Regions from separate parts of the Bradyrhizobium sp. B124 genome, predicted to be linked through region 2. Evidence: predicted binding sites of a transcription regulator. Region 2 holds the regulator's gene; each other region holds the start of a gene.
The links. The regulator PhoB, encoded in region 2, activates phosphate uptake and scavenging genes when phosphate is short. The targets are predictions, from matches to a motif close to TGTCATNNANCTGTCAT.
Positions count from the first base shown of each region.

Region 1 (2,266 bases), 1.3 Mb from region 2:
GCCGCGCGGGAACAGCGCTTCATTGATCGCCAGCCGCTGGAACAGGTCGCGCGGCTTGATCATCGCCTGCAACATCGCGCTGCCGTCGATGCCGGGACCCTTCAGCTCGAAGGCCGGCCCCTGCGTCAGGCTGTCGATCTGCAGGATCAGCGTGGTCGACCGGTCAGGATATTCGCTGCTGCCGAACGCGAATCGCTCCAGCACCGGCAGGTTTGCGGCATCGCCGATCAGCGCGAAGCTCGCGATCGAGGGATCGGCGATCACCGGCGCGCTGGCGTGAAACTTCAGCCAGCGGGCGACATCAGGCGTCGCCGACATCGCGGCATCGAGCCAGATCGGCGTGTCGTGATCGAACAGCGTCAGCGCGATCGCGGCCGCGCCGCGCATCATCCCGGCGGGTGTTCCGACGCTCGCGGCGACGCGCTGCACGCTGCCCGGGCGCGCCATCGCATCCATCACGGAGCGGAATGTGGATTGCGCCGACAGCACCTTGTCGGCAAACCCTGCGGGCATTTCGGCAATCGTCGTCATTGCATCACCCTTCACCGCGCACCATGGTGTAGAAATCAACCCGCGTCGCCGCGGTCTCGGCGGCCTTGCGGGCGCGTTCGGCGTTCATCGCGACCCGCAGCGGCGCGATCACCTTGGCCTCCACCTCGCCGGACAATTCCGCCGACTGCACCATGGCGTCGCATAGCGCGATCATCTGCGCCTTGTGCGCATCGCGGCCGAGCGTGTAGCCGAAGCCGACTTCGCCGGTCGCAAGCCGCACCGCCGCGCGCGATACCGTCGCCTCGCCGAGGTTGAACGGCGCACCGTCACCGCCGATCCGCCCGCGCATCATCACGAGGCCGTTCTCCGGCTCGCGCAGGTTCTCGTGGCTGGGCACCGCGATCGCCGCCAGCCTGCCTGCGATGTCGGCCGCGGCGGAGTGCGCCAGCACCGTCATCGCGGCCTTGCGCTGGGCCTGTTTGCTGTCCGGTCCGGTCGAATTCGTGGTTGAATTCATGGGCAACCTTGCTTGCATCAAGTTGTCTATGATACTAGACAACTTGATAGCCGAGCGCCATGACTGTTTCGTGACAAACCGAAGATTTCTGGTATCACCGCGCCATGAGCATGCAGGAAAGTTCCGGCGTCGCCTTGTGGCGGCAGGTCGCTGACGGCATCGAGCGCGGCATCGCCGACGGCCGCTTTGCTGCGGGCGAAAAGCTGCCCGGCGAGATGGAGATCGCCGAGACTTACCGGGTCAACCGCCACACAGTGCGGCGGGCGCTCGCCGCATTGGCGGAGCGCGGCCTGGTGCGCGCCGAGCGCGGCAGCGGCACCTATGTCGAAGCCCAGCGCCTTGCCTATCCGCTGCGTTCACGCACGCGATTCTCGGAGATCGTCGGCGCCGGGGGCCACGAGCCGCGCGGCCAGCTGATCGATGCAGGCAACGACGTCGCCAACCGCGAGATCGCGCGCGAGCTGGGTTTGAAGATCGGCGCGCCGCTGATCCGGATCGAAGCGGTGCGGCTCGCGGACCGGACGCCGATCTGCGTGTCCACCACCTGGCTGTCGGCCGAGCGGTTTCCCGATGCCGGCAGCGTGTTTGCGGACGTTCGCTCGATGACGAAGCTGCTCGGGCACTACGGCGTGAAGGATTACCACCGCGCCTCGACCCGGATCACCGCGGCGATCGCCGATGCGACCGACGCCGCGCGGCTCGACCTGCCGCTGGGCCGGCCGGTGCTGGTGGTCGACGCGACCGACGTCGATATGCTGGACCGCCCGCTGGTGACCAAGCGCTCGCGCTTCGCCGCCGAACGCGTGGAGTTTCTGGTCGAGAATAGCTGATCTCTCTGCTCCCTCGCCCCGCTCTTGCGGGGAGAGGGTTGGGGTGAGGGGCTGCCTCCGCGAATCCGACAGATGTGAGTACGGGGACAAACCCCTCACCCGGATTGCACCGGACGATGCTTCGCATCGCCGAGCGCAATCCGACCTCTCCCCGCAAGCGGGGGGCGAGGTGACCTCCTACACCACCGCCCTTTGGCCGATGATGGCAAAGCGCAGCTTGCTCGAGATGAAATCGATCGCGGCGACCGCGATCAGGATCATCAGGATCAGGAACGACACCTTCTGCCATTCCAGCACGCGGATCTGCTCGGCGAGCTGGAGCCCAATGCCGCCGGCGCCGACGATGCCGATGATGGTGGCCGAACGGGTGTTCGACTCGATGAAGTAGAGCACCTGGGCGGCGATCACAGGCAGCACCTGCGGCAGC
Region 1 is NZ_CP152413.1:3,458,192-3,460,457, forward strand. It holds gene phnH (phosphonate C-P lyase system protein PhnH) at 1-531, opposite strand, end outside; gene phnG (phosphonate C-P lyase system protein PhnG) at 536-1,009, opposite strand; gene phnF (phosphonate metabolism transcriptional regulator PhnF) at 1,114-1,839, shown strand; gene phnE (phosphonate ABC transporter, permease protein PhnE) at 2,017-2,266, opposite strand, start outside.
Region 1: the regulator PhoB is predicted to act here: its motif matches at 1,069-1,085, upstream of phnF (phosphonate metabolism transcriptional regulator PhnF).

Region 2 (2,266 bases):
GCCGCCGACATCGAGATCGACAATCTGCAGCGCGTCATCGAAGAGCGCGCGGTGCTGACGATCGCCCGCCGCCAGCCGATGGCGATCGACCTGCGCGAAATCGTCAGCGCGATGCGCGTCGCCACCGATCTCGAGCGGATCGGCGACCTCGCCAAGAACATGGGCAAGCGCGTCGCGGCGCTGGAGAGCGATTTCCAGCCGCTGAAGCTGATCCGTGGCCTGGAGCACATGACCGACCTCGTGCTGTCGCAGGTCAAGTCGGTGCTCGACGCCTATGCCGCGCACGATCTGCCGGCGGCGATGAACGTCTGGAAGGGCGACGAGGAGGTCGATGCGATCTGCACCTCGCTGTTCCGCGAGCTGCTGACCTACATGATGGAGGATCCGCGCAACATCTCGTTCTGCATCCATCTGATGTTCTGCGCCAAGAACATCGAGCGGATCGGCGATCACGCCACCAATATCGCCGAAACCGTGTTCTACATGATCGAGGGCCAGCAGATCACCGACAAGCGCCCGAAGGGCGACATGACCAACTTTGCCACCACGGTGCCCGGTACCTAGGACATGATCCGCAGGCGCGGAGCCGGATTGTCTTCACGACAAGTCGTTTCCGCGGGGATTATGCTCAGGAAAGTAAGCGTTTCGGTTTGCGTCTGGGCAACGGATCATCACAGAGAGAGAACTTAAGCCGATGAGCGCACGCATTCTGGTAGTCGAAGACGAGGAAGCGCTGACGACACTGTTGCGCTACAACCTCGATGCGGAAGGCTACGATGTCGAGACGGTGGGGCGCGGCGACGATGCCGACACCCGCCTGAAGGAGCGCGTTCCCGACCTCGTGGTACTGGACTGGATGCTGCCGGGCCTGTCCGGCATCGAGCTGTGCCGCCGCCTGCGGGCGCGGCCCGAGACCAAGCAGCTTCCGATCATCATGCTGACCGCGCGCGGCGAGGAGAGCGAGCGCGTGCGCGGGCTTGCCACCGGCGCCGACGACTACATCGTCAAGCCGTTCTCGGTGCCGGAACTGCTGGCACGGGTGAAGGGCCTGCTGCGCCGTGCGAGCCCGGAGCGGCTTGCGACCGTGCTGACCTATGGCGACATCGAGCTCGACCGCGAAAAGCGCCGCGTGGCGCGCTCGGGACGTCCGATCGATCTCGGTCCGACCGAGTATCGGCTGCTCGAATTCTTCCTCGAGCATCCCGGCCGCGTGTTCAGCCGCGAGCAGCTGCTCGACAGCGTCTGGGGCCGCGACATCTATATCGATGAGCGTACCGTCGACGTGCATATCGGCCGCCTGCGCAAGCTGCTCAATCCGGGCCGCGAGCAGGATCCGATCCGCACCGTGCGCGGCGCCGGCTACGCGCTCGACGACCGCTTCGCGAAGGCCGAACCGCAGCCGTAAGGCTGGCCGACAATCGTAAACCACAACACGGCGTCGTCCCGGCGAACGCCGGGACCCATACGCCGCGGCCGGCGCAATCGGCAAGCGGCCAGACGACTTTCTAACAACGCCCATTCGTGGTTATGGGTCCCGGCGAACGCCGGGACGACGCCGGTGATGTGACGTAGCCCGGATGGAGCGAAGCGAAATCCAGAACTTCATTCTCCGCTTCAAACACCGCGCCGGATTACGCTTCGCTCCATCCGGGCTACGAGCCACAAAAAAATCCCCGCTTTCGCGGGGATTTGTTTTTACAGTCCAGGCAGTTTCCCGAGTGCTTACTTGATCTGTGGCTTCGCCGACGGCCGGCGGCGATCGGCGGCGGGCTGATAGGCGACGCGCGAGTGATGCGCGCAATAGGGCAGACCGGCGAGCGCCTTGCCGCCGCAGAAGAAGAATTCCGGGCTCGAGGGATCGCCGACCGGCCAATGGCAGGTGGCCTCGTTGAGCTCGAGCAGCGACAGCCGCTGGCTCATCGGCACCACGTTGTCGAAGGAGATCGGATCGGGCTCCATCTCGACCTCGAAGGCGTGCGCAAGCGCAGTGTTGCCGCGCGAGACCGGGCGCGCCACCCGCATCATGTGCTGGGCGGGGCGGGCCTTGCGCTGCCGCGGCGCGGCCGTGGAGGGGGCCTTGGCGCGGCCGGAGAGGCCGAGCCGATGCACTTTGCCGATCACGGCGTTTCGCGTCACATTGCCAAGTTCCGCCGCGATCTGGCTGGCCGAGAGGCCGGATTCCCAGAGCTTCTTCAGCTGCTCGACGCGATCGTCGGACCAGGTCAATACAGTCATCACATTCTTCCTTTCGCATGGCGCCGGCCAC
Region 2 is NZ_CP152413.1:4,760,895-4,763,160, reverse strand. It holds gene phoU (phosphate signaling complex protein PhoU) at 1-564, shown strand, start outside; gene phoB (phosphate regulon transcriptional regulator PhoB) at 695-1,405, shown strand; gene AAFG13_RS22775 (GcrA family cell cycle regulator) at 1,723-2,235, opposite strand.

Region 3 (2,266 bases), 500 kb from region 2:
GCCCGCTGTCGCTGCTCTTCATGAGCGAGCGCAGCGCCTCCGATACCAGATACATGTCGTTACGCGTGTTGCCGACGGTCTCGGCCGGGAATTTCGCCAGCGAACCGTACTGAATGACCTGGTCGCTGATTTCGCCGACGAGAACGGCGAGTGACGGATAGGTATCGTCGGTGAGTTGTCGAAGCGCGATGTAGTTCGTCACCGCCGGACGCGGATTGCCCGTCACCTTGCGATCGGCTCCCCTATCCTCGATCACCTTGCTCGCCGCCGCCGAATTCGCGGTGAATGCCGCGATCTGGCTCGCAGGCATCGCGCGGTTGAGTGCGTAAGCGGTCGGGACCACGCCGATCAAGATGAGCATGATGAGACCCATGCCCTTTTGACCGTCGTTCGACCCGTGAAAGAAGCTGACCATGGTACAGGTCAGGATCAGGATGCCGCGGATCCACCACGGCGGCGGCTGATCGCCTTTCGGCTCGCCGAACAGCGCCGGCGTTGCGCGCAACAGCGCGGTTTTCAGCCCGTAGAGCAGGATGGCAGCGAGCGCAAATCCGAACAGCGGCGACAGCAGCAGCGCCTTGCCGGTGTTGACGGCCTGCGACCAATCCACGCCGGACGTCCCCTCCCGTCCATGCATCAGCGCATTCGCGATCCCCACGCCCATGATCGATCCGATCAGGGTGTGCGAACTCGAGGCGGGCAATCCGAAATACCAGGTGCCCACGTTCCAGATGATGGCGGCGATCAGCAGCGCAAACACCATGGCGAAGCCGGCACTGCTGCCGACCTGAAGGATCAGTTCGACCGGCAACAACGAGACGATGCCGAAGGCAACGGCACCGCTGGAGAGCAGGACGCCGATCAGATTGAAGAGGCCCGACCAGACCACGGCAATGTGGGCCGGCATCGAGCGCGTGTAGATTACGGTCGCGACGGCGTTCGCCGTGTCGTGAAAGCCGTTGACGAATTCGAAGCCGAGCGAGATCAACAGCGCCACGAACAGCAGCAGGAACGCCGCATAAGAGGTCTTGCCCGCGCCCGTCGCGCCGACGTCCGCGTAGATGCTGTAGGCCACGAACAGCAGCGCGGCTCCGATCACGCCGAGATAGATGATGCCGGTAAGAGGATGAAAGCCCTTCTCGAGATCGGGGCCGCGGCGCCGCGCGGGCTCAATCGAACCAGGTAACGCTACATCGCTCATATGATCGCCCTCACGGCCGCGGGAGGACAAAAGCGGCCATGTGACATTGGGACTACGTTTACATGACGCCCATATGACAGTTCCATGAAGGGCAATGCCCCCGGCTTTCAGCCGACGTCTAATACATTGACAAAATTACTATAATTGCGCGACCGACTGCTCGCCATGCGTTGGCATGGCCACCTGTCCGGCTGCGATGCGCTCAATGTGCCGCCCGTCAGAAATCGCCGATCATGTCAAAGCCGGCGACTTCTGTTTTCCCGAGGCAATGCGTACATGCCCTAATGCTGGGATGCCGGCTGTGCCGGCACGTGCTGCTCTTCGGCATATTTGTGCGCCAGCCAGGACGTGATCACGCCCGGGATGAAGCCGACCAGCCCGTAGAGGATGAACTGCACGGCGCCGCTTTCGGAGCCGTGCGAGGCGTAGGTCAGCGCCGCGCCGACGAACGCCACGAGACCTACGATCAGCATCCGCACCGTCGGTGTGATCCGCCGCATATGCATCAGGATGTCGTCGATCGCGCCGAACATCAGCGACGGCACGATGCCGAACAGATAATTGTATTGCAGCGACTTCACGAACACGACGAACAGCTTCGCCACTTCGCCGCCATTGGTCTCGGTCCAGTAGCCGGACTGATAGGTGGTCATGAGCAGCAGCAGGAAGCCGCCGATGAACGGCCCGATGGCTGCGAAGATCAGATAGCGTTTCATGGCGTGCCCCTGCCCGACATCAGGCGAGTGTAACGCAGTCACGCGACGGTTCTAGGGAAATTCGAAAGCGCCCGGTAATGTTCCGGGATCATCGCGTCGATGCGCTGCAACAGTTCGCTGCGATACGGAATCGCCCGGACTCAGCCGGGCGATGAGATCGTGAGGACCGAGGTGAGCGCTGAAGCTGTTACTCACCCCACGCCGCGAAGGCGTCGTTGAAGGCGCGCTCGCCGGGGGCGCCCTTTTCGATCGCGATGATGGCACGGCGCTGGTTGGTGTAGACCAGCGGCACGTCGAACCAGGAGCGCTCCTTCAAGAGCTGCAGATTGCGCGAACGGTCGGCGTCGAC
Region 3 is NZ_CP152413.1:4,261,318-4,263,583, forward strand. It holds gene AAFG13_RS20485 (inorganic phosphate transporter) at 1-1,201, opposite strand, end outside; gene AAFG13_RS20490 (DUF5413 family protein) at 1,483-1,917, opposite strand; gene AAFG13_RS20495 (hypothetical protein) at 2,105-2,266, opposite strand, start outside.
Region 3: the regulator PhoB is predicted to act here: its motif matches at 1,264-1,280, upstream of AAFG13_RS20485 (inorganic phosphate transporter).